Regions from separate parts of the Enterobacter chinensis genome, predicted to be linked through region 2. Evidence: predicted binding sites of a transcription regulator. Region 2 holds the regulator's gene; each other region holds the start of a gene.

Region 1 (6,721 bases), on a different contig from region 2:
ACGAGCCGTAAACCTGCCCATCTCTTACTGGTGGATGACGATCCCGGGCTGTTAAAGCTGCTGGGGATGCGTCTGGTGAGTGAAGGCTACAGCGTCGTAACCGCTGAAAGCGGGCTGGAAGGGCTGAAGATCCTCAGCCGCGAGAAAATCGATCTGGTGATAAGCGACCTGCGGATGGACGAAATGGACGGCCTGCAGCTGTTCGCGGAGATCCAGAAGCAGCAGCCGGGAATGCCCGTGATTATCCTGACGGCGCACGGTTCGATCCCGGATGCGGTTGCGGCGACGCAGCAGGGGGTGTTCAGCTTTCTGACCAAGCCGGTGGACAAAGATGCGCTTTATAAAGCTATCGACAGCGCGCTGGAACATGCCGCCCCGGCGGGTGATGAAGCGTGGAGGGAGTCTATCGTCACCCGCAGCCCCATTATGCTGCGTTTGCTCGAACAGGCCCGGATGGTGGCACAGTCGGACGTTAGCGTGCTCATCAACGGCCAGAGCGGAACCGGGAAAGAGATCCTGGCGCAGGCGATCCATAACGCCAGCCCGCGCAGCAAAAACGCCTTTATTGCGATCAACTGCGGCGCGCTGCCGGAGCAGCTGCTCGAATCTGAACTGTTTGGGCATGCCCGCGGCGCATTTACCGGCGCGGTAAGCAGCCGGGAAGGGCTGTTCCAGGCCGCGGAAGGTGGCACACTTTTCCTGGACGAGATTGGTGACATGCCTGCTCCGCTGCAGGTCAAACTGCTGCGCGTGTTGCAGGAGCGAAAAGTCCGCCCGCTGGGCAGCAATCGCGACATCGATATTAACGTGCGTATTATTTCGGCAACGCACCGCGATCTGCCAAAAGTGATGGCCCGCAACGAGTTTCGCGAAGATCTCTACTACCGTCTGAACGTCGTAAACCTGAAGATCCCGGCGCTGGCCGAACGCGCGGAAGACATTCCGCTGCTGGCGAACCATCTTTTGCGCCAGGCGGCCGATCGTCATAAACCGTTCGTGCGTGCGTTTTCCACTGATGCGATGAAACGGCTGATGACCGCAAGCTGGCCGGGGAACGTGCGTCAGCTGGTCAACGTGATTGAGCAGTGCGTGGCGCTGACCTCCTCACCGGTTATCAGCGACGCGCTGGTGGAGCAGGCGCTGGAAGGGGAAAACACGGCGCTGCCGACGTTTGCCGAAGCGCGGAATCAGTTCGAGCTTAACTATCTTCGCAAGCTATTGCAGATAACCAAAGGCAACGTGACCCATGCGGCGCGCATGGCCGGACGCAACCGCACCGAGTTCTACAAGCTGCTGTCGCGTCATGAGCTTGAAGCCAACGATTTTAAAGAGTAGTACCGCAAAATTCGATTGAATATGATACTGTGGGCAATCGATTACGAGGCAGCTTACAGGCAAGCGTTTAAGGACCCACCATGAAAAAGATTGATGCGATTATTAAACCTTTCAAACTGGATGACGTGCGTGAAGCGCTGGCGGAAGTCGGCATCACCGGGATGACCGTGACGGAAGTGAAAGGTTTTGGTCGTCAGAAAGGCCACACCGAGCTTTACCGTGGCGCAGAGTACATGGTGGACTTTCTGCCGAAAGTAAAAATTGAAATCGTGGTGAGCGACGATATCGTGGACACCTGTGTGGATACCATTATCCGCACGGCGCAGACGGGCAAAATTGGCGACGGTAAAATCTTCGTCTTTGACGTGGCGCGCGTGATCCGTATCCGTACCGGCGAAGAAGACGACGCCGCGATTTAAATAGATTTCGCAGCCGCCACCCGGCGAAAAAAAGCCCCTCGAACGAGGGGCTTTTTGCGTTACAGCACCTTATGAGGCCCGAAACATTCGTAGTGAATGTTGTCTTTATCCACGCCCAGTTCCACCAGCTGCTTCGCGGCATACTGCATAAACGCCACTGGCCCACAGACGTAGAACTGCATATCCGGCGCGCTGAACGCCCCTTCTTGTTTGCTTAAATCCATCAGCCCTTCGCTGTCAAAGCGAGCGGCGGCGCGGTCGGTTTCCGTCGGCAGGCGATACCAGGTATGTGCGGTAAAGCGTGGCAGTCCCGCCGCCAGCGCGTTGACTTCATCAGCGAAGGCATGGACATCACCGTTCTCGGCGGCGTGGAACCAGTTTACCTGGGCGCTGTGCTGTGATGCCGCAAGCGTATCCAGCATCGCCAGCATTGGCGTTTGACCCACACCTGCGGAGATCAGCGTGACTGGCGTAGTCGTTTCAACGGTCATAAAGAAGTCGCCGGCAGGTGCGGCCAGATGGACCACGTCACCCGCCTTAGCCTCGTTGTGCAGCCAGGTGGATACCTGACCGCCGTCCTCGCGCTTCACCGCAATGCGATAGCCTTTTCCGTTAGGCTTGCGGGTGAGGGAATACTGACGGATTTCCTGGTGCGGGAAACCTTCAGGTTTGAGCCACACGCCCAGATACTGCCCTGGCTGATAATCGGCCACCGGCTGACCGTCCACCGGCTCAAATTCGAAGCTGGTGATCAATGCGCTGCGCGGCGTTTTCTCAACGATGCGGAACGCGCGGGTTCCTTCCCAGCCACCTTTCTTGCCGGCGTTTTCGCTGTAGATCTGTGCTTCACGGTTGATAAATACGTTTGCCAGCACGCCGTAGGCTTTGCCCCATGCGTCCAGAACCTCCTGACCCGGGCTGAACATTTCGTCCAGCGTTGCCAGCAGGTGACCGCCCACAATGTTGTACTGCTCGGGTTTGATCTGGAAGCTGGTATGTTTCTGGGCAATTTTTTCCACCGCGGGCAGCAGCGCAGCCAGATTCTCTATATTGCTGGCGTAGGCCGCGATGGCGTTGAACAGGGCTTCGCGCTGATCGCCGTTACGCTGGTTGCTCATGTTGAAAATCTCTTTGAGCTCCGGGTTATGCGTGAACATGCGATCGTAGAAATGGGCGGTCAGTTTAGGACCGGTTTCCACCAGCAGGGGAATGGTGGCTTTAACGGTAGCGATGGTTTGAGCGTCGAGCATAGCAGCTTCCTTCTGATGTGACTTTAATGATGTATTTTAAATGCATCTTATAAAAAATACCCCTGCGTTGTAAATGGTTCTTTGCAAGATGAAAAATATGCATCACAAACCTGAAAAGAAATCCGCTGAAAATGGCGAGGGCTTTATTCCTCAAACCCTTGCGTGGCGTGAAGGAAAACGTTTGCGTAAAATCGTTTGTCAAGACCTGTTATCACAGAACTAATCAGTTATACTGTTGCCCGTCGTCCAACAGGACTGCCTTTTCAGGCCAAAATTTACTTGTTAGCTGAGTCAGGAGATGCGGATGTTAAAGCGTGAAATGAACATTGCCGATTATGATGCCGAACTGTGGCAGGCTATGGAGCAGGAAAAAGTACGTCAGGAAGAGCACATCGAACTGATCGCCTCCGAAAACTACACCAGCCCGCGCGTTATGCAGGCGCAGGGTTCTCAGCTGACCAACAAATATGCTGAAGGTTACCCAGGCAAACGCTATTACGGCGGTTGCGAGTACGTTGATATCGTTGAGCAGCTCGCTATCGACCGTGCGAAAGAACTCTTTGGCGCTGACTACGCGAACGTCCAGCCGCACTCTGGCTCTCAGGCTAACTTCGCGGTCTACACTGCGCTGCTGCAACCGGGCGATACCGTTCTGGGTATGAACCTGGCGCAGGGCGGCCACCTGACTCACGGCTCCCCGGTTAACTTCTCCGGTAAACTGTACAACATCATCCCTTACGGTATTGATGAGTCCGGTAAAATTGATTACGAAGACATGGCTAAGCAGGCCAAAGAGCACAAGCCGAAGATGATCATCGGTGGTTTCTCTGCTTATTCCGGTATCGTTGACTGGGCAAAAATGCGTGAAATCGCAGACAGCATCGGCGCTTACCTGTTCGTCGACATGGCGCACGTTGCCGGTCTGATTGCCGCAGGCGTTTACCCGAACCCGGTTCCACATGCTCACGTTGTGACCACCACCACTCACAAAACCCTGGCGGGTCCACGCGGTGGCCTGATCCTGGCGAAAGGCGGTGATGAAGAGCTCTACAAAAAACTGAACTCCGCTGTGTTCCCAAGCGCGCAGGGCGGCCCTCTGATGCACGTTATCGCGGCAAAAGCGGTAGCACTGAAAGAAGCGATGGAGCCAGAGTTCAAAGTTTACCAGCAGCAGGTTGCTAAGAACGCCAAAGCGATGGTGGAAGTGTTCCTGAACCGTGGCTACAAAGTGGTGTCTGGCGGTACTGAAAACCACCTGTTCCTGCTGGATCTGGTTGATAAAAACCTGACCGGTAAAGAAGCTGACGCAGCCCTGGGCCGCGCCAACATCACCGTGAACAAAAACAGCGTGCCAAACGATCCGAAGAGCCCGTTTGTGACTTCCGGTATCCGTATCGGTTCTCCGGCTGTGACTCGCCGCGGCTTTAAAGAAGCGGAAGTGAAAGAACTGGCAGGCTGGATGTGTGACGTTCTGGACAACATCAATGACGAAGCGGTTATCGAGCGCGTTAAAGGTAAAGTTCTGGATATCTGCGCACGCTTCCCGGTATACGCATAATTCCTCTGCTGTGCAGAAATAAAAAAGGCCGCGCTTGCGGCCTTTTTTTATGGCTTAACGCCGGTCCAGGGAAATGGCACCGGGACCTACGATGGCCAGTAAAATAAAAGCGCCCGCAATACTGATATTCTTGTAGAAGTTAATCATATTCGGCACAACCGCATCACCGGTCATATCCCAGTAGTGATGACCTATTACCGCGGTGCCCAGCGTGTAAAACACAAACAGTACCGCGAGAGGGCGGGTGAAAAAGCCCAGTACGATCAGGATGGCGGCAGGCACTTCCATAACCACCGCAATAATGGCCGCCAGCATGGGCATCGGCGTGCCCAGCGAGGTCATATATTGTACGGTGCCGCTAAACCCCGTCAGTTTTGGATAACCAAAGATAATAAACAGCACGACAAGCGCGATGCGGCCAATCAACAGCAGCAGGTGACGTGACTGACCGAAATCTAAATAACGTAGAGTGTTCATAGCTGGCTCATTTTTGAGGGGACCCAATCTAAAATTAATACACAAATCCATTGTCTTCCATTCAGCTTTTCTTAATAAATCAGGCTTTGGCGTGATGTTAAATTCTGACTTCGTGTAAAATTGTCTCTTTTCTTTGGCAAGGGAAATTTATGCAGTGCATATCATGTCAGCAAGAAGAGGCAAATAAAGAATCCGGGCTGTGCAATCAGTGTGAGAGCGCAGATGAAAAGAAAATTAACGGGCTGCTTTATCTCCCGGCGGCGGGCCTGGCGATTAACCTCATCATGACGCCCATTGGAGCATGGAATTACTTTGCTGCGGTGTTCCACTTTTTCCAGTCAGGGGGAATTAACCTGTTTGGAGCGGTGGGTATCGCGGTGATGATAATTGATTTGGTTCTGACCGCGGCCGCGGGCTGGTATTTCTTTAAAAGAAAGTCGGCTATCCGTAAGATCATCATTCCCTACTATTTAATGGGCGTTGTCTTTATGCTCTATTTTGTGGGCATACCTGCCTGGGTCTTCGACGCAAGGCTGGATACGGCTGATATTCGCAATGCGCTTTCCTCCATTGTTGGCGCATCGATCTGGATCCCCTACTTCCTGGTTTCCAAACGCATTAATCAGGTCTTTGTTCGCTAGATGTTGTGCAGGGCCTTTATGGCCCTGTAAAATGTGTGTGTTATTCACTTGTTAATAGTTGCTTGCGCAGGCTTTGATTTAACGCCAGACTATGGCCTCGATTTCGGGAGGGATTCATGGTCTTGCATTCCACGCGCTGGCTGGCGCTCAGTTATTTCACCTATTTCTTTAGCTACGGTATTTTTCTGCCCTTCTGGAGCGTCTGGCTCAAGGGTATCGGCCTGACTCCCGAGACCATCGGTGTCCTGCTGGGGGCCGGGCTGGTGGCGCGTTTCCTCGGCAGCCTGCTGATTGCCCCGCGCGTCAGCGATCCCTCCTTACTGATCAAGGCTGTGCGTATTCTTGCGCTGCTGACGCTGGTCTTTGTGGCCTGCTTCTGGGTTAGCAATCAGTTTGCCTGGCTGATGGTGATAATGGTTGGCTTTAACCTGTTCTTCTCACCGCTGGTGCCGCTGACGGATGCCCTGGCGAACACCTGGCAAAAGCAGATCACCATGGACTACGGTCGCGTGCGCCTGTGGGGATCGATTGCGTTTGTGATTGGCTCTGCGTTGGTGGGTAAACTGGTTAGCCTTTACGATTACCGCGCCATTCTTGCCCTGTTGAGCATCGGCATAGCCTCTATGCTGTTGGGCATGCTGCTGCGGCCGTCAGTGATGCCGCAAGGAGAAAGCCGCCATCAGGAGAGCGCAGGCTGGCCCGCCTGGCGGAGCCTGGTCGCACAAAGCTGGCGTTTTCTGGCGTGTGTTTGTCTGCTTCAGGGGGCACACGCGGCGTACTATGGGTTCAGCGCCATCTACTGGCAGGGTGCGGGATATTCTGCTTCTGCCGTTGGCTACCTGTGGTCGCTGGGGGTAGTGGCCGAAGTCGTTATATTCGCTCTGAGTAAAAAGCTGTTCCGTCGCTTTGGCGCACGTGACCTGCTGCTGCTTTCCGCCGTGTGCGGCGTGGCGCGCTGGGGTATTATGGGCTGGACGACCGATCTGCCGTGGCTGATTGTGGCGCAAATTCTTCACTGCGGCACGTTTACCGTGTGTCATC
Region 2 (6,721 bases):
ACTGCCTGGCACCGAATGCCGGTGGCGAACCTGCCGGTGAACTGGCTACCGCCATTAACGCCGCATTTGGCAGCTTCGCAGATTTCAAAGCGAAGTTCACCGATGCCGCTATCAAGAACTTCGGCTCTGGCTGGACGTGGCTGGTAAAAGAGGCTGATGGCAAACTGGCTATCGTTTCCACTTCTAACGCGGGTACCCCGCTGACCACCAGCGCTAAGCCGCTGATGACCGTGGACGTTTGGGAACACGCTTACTACATTGATTACCGTAACGCGCGCCCGAACTACCTGGAGCACTTCTGGGCGCTGGTTAACTGGGACTTTGTGGCGAAAAACTTCGCCGCGTAAGAGACACGCAGAAGGGTTCGCCCTTCTGCGTTTTTGGTTTATTCAGCAGCGCAGGCTGCTTCTGGCTGTTTACGACCCGACATCATCACCAGCAGCAGGCCGAGCGTGGCAATGATTGCCCCCATCACCGGCACAAAGCTGTACCCCAGTCCCCCTGAAATCACGGCCCCACCGGCCGCGGCACCGAGCGCATTACCCAGGTTGAAGGCACCAATATTGACCGAAGAAGAGAGGCCAGGCGCCTCATGCGCGACGCGCATTACGCGCATCTGCAGCGGCGGAACCACAGCAAAGGTAGCGGCACCCCATACGACCATCGCAACGGCGGCCCCATACTCATTACGTGCCAGCCATGGAATGGCGATCATGATGACAATCAGCAGAGTTAAGAAACCCTTCAGCGTCCCGCTCACGGAACGGTCGGCAAATTTCCCACCGAGATAGTTGCCAATCGAGAAGCCCACGCCAATCAGCACCAGCATTGCGGTGACAAAAAGAGGCGTCGCGTGGGTGATGTCATGCAATACCGGCGAAATATAGGTGTAAAGGGTGAACATCGCCCCAGCCCCCAGCACGGTGGTGAGCAGCGCGGAGAGCACCTGTGGGCGCATCAGCACCGACAGTTCCCGGCGCACGTCAGGACGTTCCCCCGCGCTGCCTTTCGGCAAGGAGAAGAACAGTGCCACCATCGCGAGCACGCCCAGCCCGGCCGTCGCCAGGAAGGACATACGCCAGCCAATCACTTCTCCCAGCCAGGTTGCCGCCGGCACCCCGCCAATGTTGGCAATCGTCAGGCCCATAAACATAGTCGCCACGGCGCTCGCCTGCTTGTGCTTTGGTACCACGCTTGCCGCCACAACCGACCCCAGCCCAAAGAACGCGCCGTGGTTAAGGCTTGTCAGAATGCGTGACAGCATCAGTGTGGTGTAGTCCGGCGAAATGGCGGAAAGCACGTTGCCCAGGGTGAAAATCGCCATCAGGAAAATCAGCGCATTGCGACGCGCGCGGTGCGAAAGCAGAAGCGTCATCAGCGGCGCCCCTACCATTACGCCAATAGCGTAGGCGCTGATTAACATGCCTGCAGCAGGGATCGAAACGTCCACACCCCGGGCAATAACAGGCAGTAACCCCATCGGGGAGAATTCAGTGGTGCCAATCCCAAAAGCGCCAATCGCCAGGGCCAGCAGGGGAAAATTGATTTTCATGCGTCAACTCCGGATGCCGTGTCATGTGGTGACACAGAACAAAGAAGCAGAAAGCATGACATCAATCACAAAAAATGAGAAGTTAACAAAATGGCAAAAGATTTTTGCATGAGAAGTAACAATCGGGGCGATCGGGAGGGAGAACGCTCTCCCTCCGCGTAAATCAGTGCAGCGCAGCCGTCAGACCAGCAGCGACAATCAGAGCCAGCACAATAATGGTGGTGAACAGCGAAAACTTCAGATCGGAACTCATCAATTTTTCTCCTTTTAATCCCCCCACGAAAAGTGAGCCTGCTCATTTTTGCACAGTTTACGTCAAAAATCTTCCTGGATTTAAACTGATAACCACTTTACCTCTTCCCCTTTTCATCAAGATAGGACAAAATTCCACGCTAAATTTATTAGCGTACCGGCCATTGACCCCCTCCTGACGTCCCGTGTCGTTTTCCCGGCGTGCCGCAACTCAACATTGCGAAATAAGGGTGAGAGAAGGCAAACGTTTACCTTCAAGTTTTTCAGGAGCTTAGGATATGGTCTGGAGTGACATTTAATGGCAACAATTAAAGACGTAGCAAAACGCGCAAACGTTTCCACTACAACCGTATCACATGTTATTAACAAAACCCGCTTCGTAGCGGAAGAGACGCGCAATGCCGTCTGGGCAGCGATCAAAGAGCTGCACTATTCGCCAAGTGCCGTTGCGCGTAGCCTGAAGGTTAATCACACCAAGTCCATTGGATTGCTGGCAACCAGCAGTGAAGCGGCCTATTTTGCCGAAATCATTGAAGCGGTAGAGAAAAACTGCTTCCAGAAAGGCTATACCCTGATTCTGGGCAACGCGTGGAACAGCATTGAAAAACAGCGCGCCTACCTGTCGATGATGGCGCAAAAGCGCGTTGATGGTCTGCTGGTGATGTGTTCCGAGTATCCGGAATCCGTGCTGTCGATGCTGGAAGAGTATCGCCATATTCCGATGGTGGTGATGGACTGGGGCGAAGCGCGCGCGGACTTCACCGATTCCGTCATCGATAACGCCTTTGAAGGCGGCTATATGGCCGGTCGTTACCTGATCGAACGCGGTCACCGCGAGATTGGCGTGATCCCGGGTCCGCTGGAGCGCAACACCGGCGCGGGCCGTCTGGCCGGTTTCATGAAAGCGATGGAAGAAGCGCTGATCAACGTGCCGGAAAACTGGATCGTGCAGGGTGACTTTGAGCCGGAATCGGGCTACCGCGCAATGCAGCAGATCGTCTCCCAGCAGCACCGTCCGACCGCCGTTTTCTGCGGAGGTGACATCATGGCCATGGGCGCGCTCTGCGCAGCCGATGAACTGGGTCTGCGCGTACCGCAGGATATTTCCGTGATCGGGTATGACAACGTGCGTAACGCGCGTTACTTCACGCCAGCGTTGACCACCATTCACCAGCCGAAAGATTCGCTGGGCGAAACGGCCTTCAATATGCTGATGGACAGGATCGTCAACAAACGTGAAGAGTCGCAGTCCATTGAAGTTCACCCGCGCCTTATCGAACGCCGTTCCGTAGCGGATGGTCCGTTCCGCGACTACCGTCGTTAATCGCTCTACGGGGCCAGCTACGCTGGCTCCCGTAACCATTCCCGGTTAAGCGTTTCGCTGTCTCCCAGATAATCCAGAAGCCACGCCATGGCGGGCGAGACGTCACTTTGCTGCCAGGTGAGGCAGCAGGCCGCATCCGGGAATGGATTCTCCAACGTCAGTTCAACCCATTCTCCGGTATCGATTCTGGGGCGCGCAAAATGAACGGGCACCATCGCGACGCACAGTCCGGCACTGAGGCACGTTGCCGACGATTCCCAGTCAGGTGCCACCACCCTCCGCTGGTTATCCAGCAGCCAGGTGATACGCTTGGGCAATGAACGCGAGGTATCCTCCAGCACCAGAGACGGCCAGTTGCGTAATGTATCGTCGCTCAACGGCCCTTCCATCGCCGCCAATGGATGATCGCTTGCCACCACGCACTTCCAGCTCAGCATGCCCATATCTCGGAAGGCGTACCGCCCCCCGACCGGGATCGCCTGCGTGGCGCCAATCGCCATCTCTGCCCTGCCGTCCGCCAGCGCATCCCAGACGCCGTTGAACACCTCCTGCGAGACCCGCAGCTCGACATCAGAGAAATGACGATAGAAATCGACGAGCATTTGCCGGGTGCGATCCGGCTTAACGATGTTATCCACCGCGATGGAAAGATGTCCTCGCCAGCCGTTAGCGATCTGCTGACACTGTTCACGGGTGATCTGCATTTTTTTGATAACAGAACGCCCTTCCTTTAAAAACCACGCGCCTGCGGGCGTTAATTCCACATCACGATGTCGCCGTTCAAACAGCGGAACCGCCAGCCATTCCTCAAGCTGACGCACGGTGTAGCTGATAGCCGAAGGGACGCGGTGCAACTCCTGCGCCGCACCGCTAAAGCTGCCGTTACGCGCGACAGCATCGACTACTTCAAGAGAATAATCTGACCACATTTTCTGCCTGCAAAATTTTTGAATGCACCCGCCAAATATTAGCGTTTCACAAGCGGCTTTGCACTCCCTACACTCAGCGCCAACGTACACCTGCCTCCTTAAGGAGAATAAAATAATGCAACCCAGGAAAGGTTTTTTAGTCTGGCTCGGCGGCTTAAGCGTGCTGGGCTTTTTGGCCACCGATATGTACCTGCCGGCTTTCGCCGCTATGCAGGAAGATTTGCAAACGCCTGCCGCGGCCATCAGCGCCAGCCTGAGTTTGTTCCTAGCCGGTTTTGCTTTCGCACAGCTGCTCTGGGGACCACTCTCGGATCGCTTTGGTCGTAAACCAGTATTACTGCTGGGTCTGGCCATTTTTGCCGTTGGCTGCCTGGGGATGTTATGGGTACGCGACGCCACCTGGCTGCTGGTGCTGCGCTTTATTCAGGCTGTGGGCGTCTGTGCCGCGGCCGTGACCTGGCAGGCGCTGGTCACCGACTACTACCCGGCTAACCGCACAAACCGTATTTTCGCCACCATAATGCCGCTCGTGGGTCTCTCACCTGCCCTTGCTCCGCTGCTGGGTAGCTGGATCCTCGCACATTTTGACTGGCAGGCCATTTTTGCCACGCTGTTTGCCATCACGCTGGTACTGATGCTGCCCGCGTTTGCCCTCAAACCCGCGCATAAAAAAGAGGCGGATGCTGACGCAAACCCGATTACCTTCACCTCCCTGCTGAGCACCAAAGCGTATCGCGGCAATGTCCTGATCTATGCCGCCTGCTCGGCGAGCTTCTTCGCGTGGCTCACCGGCTCGCCATTCATTCTGCACGATATGGGATACAGCCCGGCGGCCATCGGTCTAAGCTATGTTCCGCAAACCATCGCGTTCCTGGTGGGTGGGTACGGCTGTCGCGCGGCACTGCAAAAATGGGAAGGTCAGCAGATGCTGCCATGGCTGTTGGTGCTCTATGCGTTAAGCGTCATCGGGACCTGGGCCGTTGGCTTTATTCCGGGCGCCGGTCTGGCTGAAATTTTGATTCCATTCTGCGTAATGGCCGTCGCGAACGGGGCGATTTACCCGATTGTGGTGGCACAGGCACTCCGTCCATTCCCGCAGGCGACTGGCCGCGCCGCCGCGCTGCAAAACACCCTGCAGCTGGGATTGTGCTTCCTGGCAAGCCTGGTGGTCTCCGCGCTGATTGCCACGCCGCTCCTGACCACCACCAGCGTGATGCTGGTAACCGTTGCGCTGGCGGTGATGGGCTATCGTATGCAGGCCTCCGCGCAGCGTGAGCAGGATAACCGCGCTCAGGTTGAAACGTCACATGCATAATCGCGCCAGAAATCATGTTAATTTTCAGTGATTAGGTTGCTAAGAATTTTCTATTGAATCACCAAATTTTGAGGCCTATACTAAATTTGGTTCGATTAAATACGATAAATATTAAGTGTTAACGGGAGCCGGAGTGCTCCCGTTTTACCATGGAAGGCATTTCGGCAAGGGTTATCTCCCTTCCTCTGTTCTACGTCGGATACTAGCCTCGCGGTATTTACCGTGAGATTTCTCACAAACCAAAAAAAGCGTCTACGCTGTTTTAAGGTTCTGATCACAGTAGGGTGATGGAGAAGCTATGAGTTCATCGTGTATAGAAGAAGTCAGCGTTCCGGACGATAACTGGTCCCGGATCGTCAGTGAACTGTTGGGTCGCGCAGGCATCACTATCAACGGATCTTCGCCATCCGATCCCCAGGTCAAACATCCCGACTTTTTTAAACGCGTGTTGCGGGAGGGATCGTTAGGACTGGGAGAAAGCTATATGGACGGCTGGTGGGAATGCGAACGGCTGGATATCTTTTTCGCCAGCGTTTTGCGTGCCGGTCTGGAAAATCAACTCCCCCGCAATCTGAAAGACACCCTGCGTGTCGCCTCTGCCCGACTGTTTAATCTGCAAAGTAAAAAACGCGCATGGATCGTCGGCAAAGAACACTACGATCTTGGCAACGACCTGTTCAACCGTATGCTGGACCCTTTCATGCAGTACTCCTGCGCCTACTGGAAAGACGCATCGACGCTTGAAGAGGCTCAGCAGGCTAAGCTGCGTCTGATTAGCGAGAAACTGCAATTACAGCCCGGTATGCGTGTGCTGGATATTGGCTGCGGCTGGGGTGGGCTGGCGTATTTTATGGCGAAGCACTACGGCGTCAGCGTCGTCGGCGTCACGATTTCAGCGGAACAGCAAAAAATGGCGCGAGAGCGCTGCCAGGGTCTCGATGTAGATATCCGGCTGCAGGATTACCGCGACCTTAACGAACAGTTTGATCGTATCGTTTCCGTGGGCATGTTTGAGCACGTGGGGCCGAAAAACTACGACACTTACTTTGAGGTGGTGGACCGTAATTTAAAACCGGACGGTATCTTCCTGCTGCATACCATCGGCTCTAAGCGGACCGACAATAACGTTGACCCGTGGATCAACAAATACATCTTTCCGAATGGCTGTTTACCGTCCGTTCGCCAGATTGCCAACGCCAGTGAATCCCATTTCGTTATGGAAGACTGGCATAACTTTGGCGCCGATTACGACACCACATTGATGGCATGGCATGCCCGTTTTCAGGAGGCCTGGCCAGAGATTGCGGACAACTATTCTGAACGATTCAAACGGATGTTTAGCTATTACC
Region 3 (6,721 bases), on a different contig from region 2:
TTCAGGGCCATTATCAGCGCCCCGTGCCCCCCCATTGAGTGCCCGCTGATGGCGCAACGGTCATTCACAGCAAACTCCGCCTGAATCAGCGCAGGCAGCTCGTCACGAATGTAGTCATACATGCGGTAGTGGCGCGCCCAGGGCTGCACGGTCGCATTCAGATAAAAGCCGGCACCTTTACCCAGATCGTATCCTGCATCGTCGGCCACATCATCGCCACGCGGGCTGGTGTCTGGCATCACCAGTGCAATGCCCAGCTCGGCGGCAATACGCTGTGCACCTGCTTTAGTGGTGAAGTTTTCGTCGTTGCAGGTCAGGCCTGAAAGCCAGAACAGAACCGGAGGGTTTTCCGTCGGGGGCAGAAAAATGCTGAACGTCATCGCACAGTTCAGAACGGTGGAGTCGTGCCGCCAGCGCTGCTGTCGACCTTCAAAACAACGGTGCTCTTCGAGCAGTTCCATGCAGGGCTCCTTAATGAGAATGCGCATTCATAACATCCATAATACAGCGTTTTCATTGACCTGTGAGTAACTTTCACTTTCGCCGGACGGCGAGATGCTGCATCATAAATTTACTTTTCTTTAACATTTGGAGCCGTCATGGCGCTGCGTATTGCGCTCAGTGGGTTTGTCGTTCTGGTGGTGGCAATGGGAATCGGGCGTTTTGCCTTTACGCCTCAGGTGCCGCTAATGATTGCTGCCGGGCAGCTTACGTTGACCAGCGCGGGTCTGGTCGCGGCGATGAATTATCTGGGCTATCTGGTGGGCGCATGGGATGCGATGCGCGCCCACCGCTTTGTTGAAACGCGCCTCTGGCTTGGCATCACTGGCGCGGTGGCGCTGACGCTGCTCTCCGCCGCGGCGGATAACGCCATCGTGCACGGCCTGCTGCGCTTTGTGATTGGCTGCATGAGCGGCTGGTCAATGGTGCTTATTGCCGCATGGACTAACGAGCGGCTGGGGCAACTGGGTAAACCGGGTCTGAGCGCTGCCGTGTTTGCCGGCCCGGGCGCGGGAATTGCCCTGAGCGGGTTGCTCGCCGTGTATATCCAGGCGAAATCCCTTTCGGCCGGGGCGGCATGGCAAATCTACGGCGTGCTGGCGCTGGTGCTGATTGTGCTGGTGGCGCGCTACCTGCCGCGAGCCGGTCAACTCCATCGACCAGGGACCGCGCCGGAGCCGCTGGTGCTGACGGCGGATTTAAAGCGTCTGGTCTGGAGCTACAGCCTGGCCGGGTTTGGTTATATTCTGCCGGCGACCTTCTTATCGCAGATGGCGGCCGTACGTTTTCCCGGCAGCCTGTTTGCCCAGTTTGTCTGGCCTATTTTTGGTATCGCCGCCGTGGTGGGGATTGCGCTCAGCATTCTGTTGCGCCACACCTCAACGGCTAACCGCAGGCTGGCTATTGTGTTGTGGTTACAGGGGGCTGGGGTACTGGCGGCCTGGCTGCTGCCGGGAATAGGCGGATTGCTGACGGGGGGGCTACTGGTTGGCGGTGGGTTCCTCTGCGCCGTTCAGCTCTCGCTTTTATACGGTCGCGAGCTGGCACCGAACCACACGCGGTACATGGCTGGACTGCTTACCACCGGGTATGCGATTGGGCAACTGGTGGGGCCGGTGACCTCGGCGTTTTCGACCTGGCTTACCCACCGGCTGGAGCCTGCGCTGGGCCTCGCGGGTGTTGCACTGTTCGTCGGGGGGGCCCTGGTCTGGAATCGTCACGCTGAAAGGCAACAGCAATTGCAATAATTATCGTCGTGAATACTGGATTATGTGCGCGGCCTCACGCACAATGAGCGCATACTTTTGCCACAACGAGGGCAAAAGACGCCACACCTGCAGGAGAACAAAATGTCATCACTCAGTAAAGAAGCTGCCCTGGTCCACGAAGCCCTGGTTGCGCGCGGTCTTGAAACGCCACTGCGTCCACCCGTTCAGGATCTGGACAATGAAACCCGCAAGCGTCTGATTGCCGGTCATATGACCGATATCATGGAGCTGCTGAATCTCGATCTGAGTGACGACAGTCTGATGGAGACGCCGCACCGTATCGCAAAAATGTACGTCGACGAAATTTTCTCCGGCCTGGATTACGCCAACTTCCCGAAAATCACCGTCATCGAAAATAAGATGAAGGTGGACGAGATGGTCACGGTACGCGATATCACGCTGACCAGCACCTGCGAACACCATTTCGTCACCATCGACGGTAAAGCGACCGTGGCGTATATCCCAAAAGATACGGTGATTGGCCTGTCGAAGATCAACCGCATCGTGCAGTTCTTTGCTCAGCGTCCGCAGGTGCAGGAGCGTCTGACGCAGCAGATCCTGACCGCGCTGCAAACGCTGCTGGGCACCAATAACGTGGCTGTCTCTATCGACGCGGTTCACTACTGCGTGAAAGCGCGCGGCGTGCGTGATGCCACCAGCGCGACCACAACAACCTCGCTGGGTGGTCTGTTTAAATCGAGCCAGAATACCCGCCAGGAGTTCCTGCGCGCTGTACGTCACCACAACTAATCGGACAGGGCAGGGACCATGGAGCGAAACGTCACGCTCGATTTTGTTCGCGGCGTCGCCATTCTCGGTATCCTGCTGCTTAATATTAGCGCCTTCGGTCTGCCGAAGGCGGCTTATCTCAATCCTGCGTGGTATGGCGACATCACACGCAGTGATGCCTGGACATGGGCAGTCCTCGATCTCTTCGCACAGGTCAAATTCCTCACGCTCTTTGCCCTGCTGTTTGGCGCAGGCCTGCAGTTGCTCCTCAAACGCGGAACGCGCTGGATACAGTCGCGCCTGACGCTGCTGGTTCTCCTCGGCTTTATCCACGGCCTGTTCTTCTGGGACGGCGATATTCTTCTCGCTTATGGGTTAGTCGGGCTCATCTGCTGGCGCCTCATTCGCGACGCGAACAGCGTAAAAAGCCTGTTTAACACCGGTGTGATGCTTTATGTCATGGGGCTTGGGGTACTGCTGCTGTTAGGAATGATCTCTGGCGAGGCGACAAGCCGTTCCTGGATCCCGGATGCCGCTAACCTGCAGTACGAGCAATACTGGAAGCTGAAAGGCGGTACGGAAGCGATAAGCAATCGTGCGGATATGCTGGGAGATAACCTCCTTGCGCTGGGCGCGCAATACGGCTGGCAGCTGGCGGGAATGATGCTGATGGGCGCGTCACTGATGCGCACCGGCTGGCTGAAAGGCGAATTCAGCCTGCGCCACTATCGCCGCACGGGCGCGGGCCTGGTGCTGCTTGGCGTGTTGATTAACCTCCCGGCGGTGATTGCTCAGTGGCACCTCCACTGGGATTACCGCTGGTGCGCTTTCCTGCTGCAGGTGCCGCGCGAACTGAGCGCACCGTTCCAGACTATCGGCTACGCAGCGCTGATCTATGGCTTCTGGCCAACGCTTTCTCGCCTGTGGATTGTCAGCGCTATCGCCTGCGTGGGTCGCATGGCGTTAAGCAATTACCTCCTGCAAACGCTGATATGCACCACGCTTTTCTATCGCTTTGGTCTGTTTATGAAATTCGACCGCCTCGCGCTGCTGGCGTTTGTTATCCCGGTCTGGGTAGTGAACCTGGCGTTTTCTGTTCTCTGGCTACGTTATTTTCGCCAGGGGCCGCTGGAGTGGGTGTGGCGTCAGTTAACCGCACATGCTTCAGGGGTATCATTGAAAAACACATCCAGATAACGATCTGGATCACAATCATTAACAAAACGGATGTAAGCGTTTTCATGAGTGTGAGCTTCTTCACGTAGTCCCCTTTCTCTCACTGCCAAAATAGCCACCTTGCTAAACACAGGGGGTGTCTGTGAGTTGCTGCAATCCTTTGAAGGATGGTGAATATGATCACCATTCGTGACGTCGCCCGTCAGGCGGGCGTTTCTGTGGCTACCGTTTCGCGCGTGCTGAACAACAGCGCGCTGGTCAGCCCTGAAACCCGTGAAACAGTAATGAAAGCCGTGACCCAGCTTGGGTACCGGCCAAATGCCAATGCCCAGGCGCTTGCGACGCAGGTCAGCGACACCATCGGCGTGGTGGTGATGGATGTCTCCGATGCCTTTTTCGGCGCGCTGGTGAAAGCGGTTGATGTGGTCGCCCAGCAGCACCAGAAATACGTCCTGATCGGCAATAGCTATCATGAGGCGGAAAAAGAACGCTATGCCATCGAAGTGCTGATCCGCCAGCGCTGTAACGCTTTGATTGTCCACTCAAAAGCCCTGAGCGACGAAGAGTTAATCGGGTTTATGGATCAGATCCCGGGCATGGTGCTGATCAACCGCATCGTCCCGGGCTACGCCCATCGCTGCGTCGGGCTGGATAACGTCAGTGGCGCAATGATGGCCACGAAAATGCTCATTAACAACGGGCATCAGCGGATCGGTTATCTGGCCTCCAGCCATCAGATTGAAGATGACGAACTGCGGCGCGAGGGGTGGCAAAACGCCCTGAAAGAGCACGGCATTACGCCATCAGACAGCTGGACTGGGACCGGCACGCCGGACATGCAGGGCGGTGAGGCGGCCATGGTGGAGTTGCTGGGCCGCAATCTGCAGCTTACCGCGGTGTTTGCCTATAACGACAGCATGGCGGCTGGCGCCCTGACGGCATTGAAAGATAACGGCATTGCGGTGCCACAGCATTTATCACTCATCGGCTTTGACGATATTCCAATTGCCCGTTACACCGACCCGCAGCTGACAACGGTGCGTTACCCCATAGCCTCTATGGCTAAACTGGCGACTGAGCTGGCGTTACAGGGGGCGGCAGGGCTGCTGGATCCGGGGGCAACACATTGTTTCATGCCGACTTTAGTACGTCGTCACTCCGTCGCGGCCCGGCAAATTGTGGTTCCGATCACTAACTGATTACATGAGGTGATGTAACCGTTTTCAATCTGTGAGTAAATTCACAGTATCTTAACAAGGCGCTGACTATGATGTCAGCGTTTTAGGGGCTGAAACGCTATGTAACAGTGATTATTCACTTTCACTATAGCCAATGTGCCGCAAACAACGAATAAAACGCATTTCTGGAGCGTTACCGAACACGGAAGATAGAAATTTTATAAGTGAACTTCGGCTGTCAGTAACGTTTTATTAACACCTGCCCGCCGATCGTTATTCACAAGAACTACCCTGCATAAAAAAAACCGGAGATACCATGAATAAGAAGGTGTTGACCCTGTCTGCTGTAATGGCAAGCATGCTTTTTGGTGCAGCAGCGCACGCTGCAGATACCCGTATTGGTGTGACCATCTATAAATACGACGACAACTTCATGTCTGTTGTGCGTAAAGCAATTGAGAAAGATGCTAAAGCAGCGCCAGACGTTCAGCTGCTGATGAATGACTCCCAGAATGACCAGTCCAAACAGAACGACCAGATCGACGTTCTGCTGGCGAAAGGCGTGAAAGCCCTGGCTATCAACCTGGTTGACCCGGCTGCAGCAGGCACGGTTATTGAGAAAGCGCGCGGCCAGAATGTGCCAATCGTCTTCTTCAACAAAGAACCTTCCCGTAAAGCGCTGGATAGCTATGACAAAGCGTTCTACGTGGGTACCGACTCCAAAGAGTCCGGTATTATTCAGGGCGATCTGATCGCGAAACACTGGGCGGCGAACCCGAACTGGGACCTGAACAAAGATGGTCAGATCCAGTTCGTTCTGCTGAAAGGCGAGCCTGGCCACCCGGATGCTGAAGCGCGTACCACTTACGTTATCAAAGAGCTGAACGACAAGGGTCTGAAAACCCAGCAGCTGGCGTTAGATACCGCAATGTGGGATACCGCTCAGGCAAAAGATAAGATGGACGCGTGGCTGTCCGGCCCTAACGCGAACAAAATCGAAGTGGTTATTGCCAACAACGATGCGATGGCAATGGGTGCGGTAGAAGCGCTGAAAGCACACAATAAATCGTCCATCCCGGTATTTGGTGTGGATGCGCTGCCAGAAGCGCTGGCGCTGGTTAAATCCGGTGCGATGGCCGGTACCGTGCTGAACGATGCCAACAACCAGGCGAAAGCGACCTTCGATCTGGCGAAAAACCTGGCCGATGGCAAGGGCGCGGCAGATGGCACCAGCTGGAAAATTGAAAACAAAATCGTTCGCGTACCTTACGTGGGCGTAGACCAGTCCAACCTGGCTGAGTTTATCGGTAAATAAGTTAGCGGTACTGTCTCCACTGGGCGCAATTCGTTGCGCCCTTTTATAACGCGATATGCGAGGCCAACAAGGTATAATTATGGTCAGCACAACTACTCAGTCATCCGGTGAATACCTGTTGGAAATGAGCGGTATCAACAAGTCATTTCCCGGTGTTAAGGCACTCGATAATGTTAATTTAAAAGTTCGTCCTCACTCTATTCATGCGTTGATGGGTGAGAACGGTGCGGGTAAATCAACATTATTAAAATGTCTTTTTGGGATCTATCAAAAAGATTCTGGCAGCATTCTTTTTCAGGGGAAAGAGATCGATTTCCATTCAGCGAAAGAAGCACTGGAAAACGGTATCTCGATGGTTCACCAGGAATTAAACCTGGTACTGCAGCGTTCGGTCATGGATAACATGTGGTTGGGGCGTTATCCAACCAAAGGTGTCTTTGTCGATCAGGAAAAAATGTATCGCGATACCAAAGCGATTTTCGATGAGCTGGATATTGATATTGACCCGCGCGCCCGCGTGGGAACATTATCCGTATCCCAAATGCAGATGATCG

What was found. Region 2 encodes PurR, which represses purine synthesis genes. Its sites were predicted from a motif close to CANGCAAACGTTTGCNTG; they were not measured.
Region 1: a site for PurR is predicted at 3,175-3,192, ahead of glyA (serine hydroxymethyltransferase). Genes of this name have one in related genera too.
Region 3: a site for PurR is predicted at 3,725-3,742, ahead of galS (HTH-type transcriptional regulator GalS). Genes of this name have one in related genera too.

What each region holds. Positions count from the first base shown of each region.
Region 1 is NZ_JARDVI010000004.1:36,756-43,476, forward strand. It holds gene glrR (two-component system response regulator GlrR) at 1-1,335, shown strand, start outside; gene qseG (two-component system QseEF-associated lipoprotein QseG) at 1-11, shown strand, start outside; gene glnB (nitrogen regulatory protein P-II) at 1,416-1,754, shown strand; gene hmpA (NO-inducible flavohemoprotein) at 1,814-3,004, opposite strand; gene glyA (serine hydroxymethyltransferase) at 3,309-4,562, shown strand; gene PYW49_RS12920 (DoxX family protein) at 4,617-5,039, opposite strand; gene PYW49_RS12925 (DUF2569 domain-containing protein) at 5,189-5,680, shown strand; gene PYW49_RS12930 (3-phenylpropionate MFS transporter) at 5,797-6,721, shown strand, end outside.
Region 2 is NZ_JARDVI010000001.1:243,106-249,826, reverse strand. It holds gene sodB (superoxide dismutase [Fe]) at 1-347, shown strand, start outside; gene PYW49_RS01285 (MFS transporter) at 386-1,552, opposite strand; gene cydH (cytochrome bd-I oxidase subunit CydH) at 1,716-1,805, opposite strand; gene purR (HTH-type transcriptional repressor PurR) at 2,103-3,128, shown strand; gene punR (DNA-binding transcriptional activator PunR) at 3,146-4,057, opposite strand; gene punC (purine nucleoside transporter PunC) at 4,173-5,372, shown strand; gene cfa (cyclopropane fatty acyl phospholipid synthase) at 5,671-6,721, shown strand, end outside.
Region 3 is NZ_JARDVI010000004.1:366,233-372,953, forward strand. It holds gene fghA (S-formylglutathione hydrolase) at 1-461, opposite strand, end outside; gene PYW49_RS14415 (YbfB/YjiJ family MFS transporter) at 600-1,748, shown strand; gene folE (GTP cyclohydrolase I FolE) at 1,851-2,519, shown strand; gene yeiB (DUF418 domain-containing protein YeiB) at 2,538-3,695, shown strand; gene galS (HTH-type transcriptional regulator GalS) at 3,851-4,873, shown strand; gene mglB (galactose/glucose ABC transporter substrate-binding protein MglB) at 5,169-6,167, shown strand; gene mglA (galactose/methyl galactoside ABC transporter ATP-binding protein MglA) at 6,247-6,721, shown strand, end outside.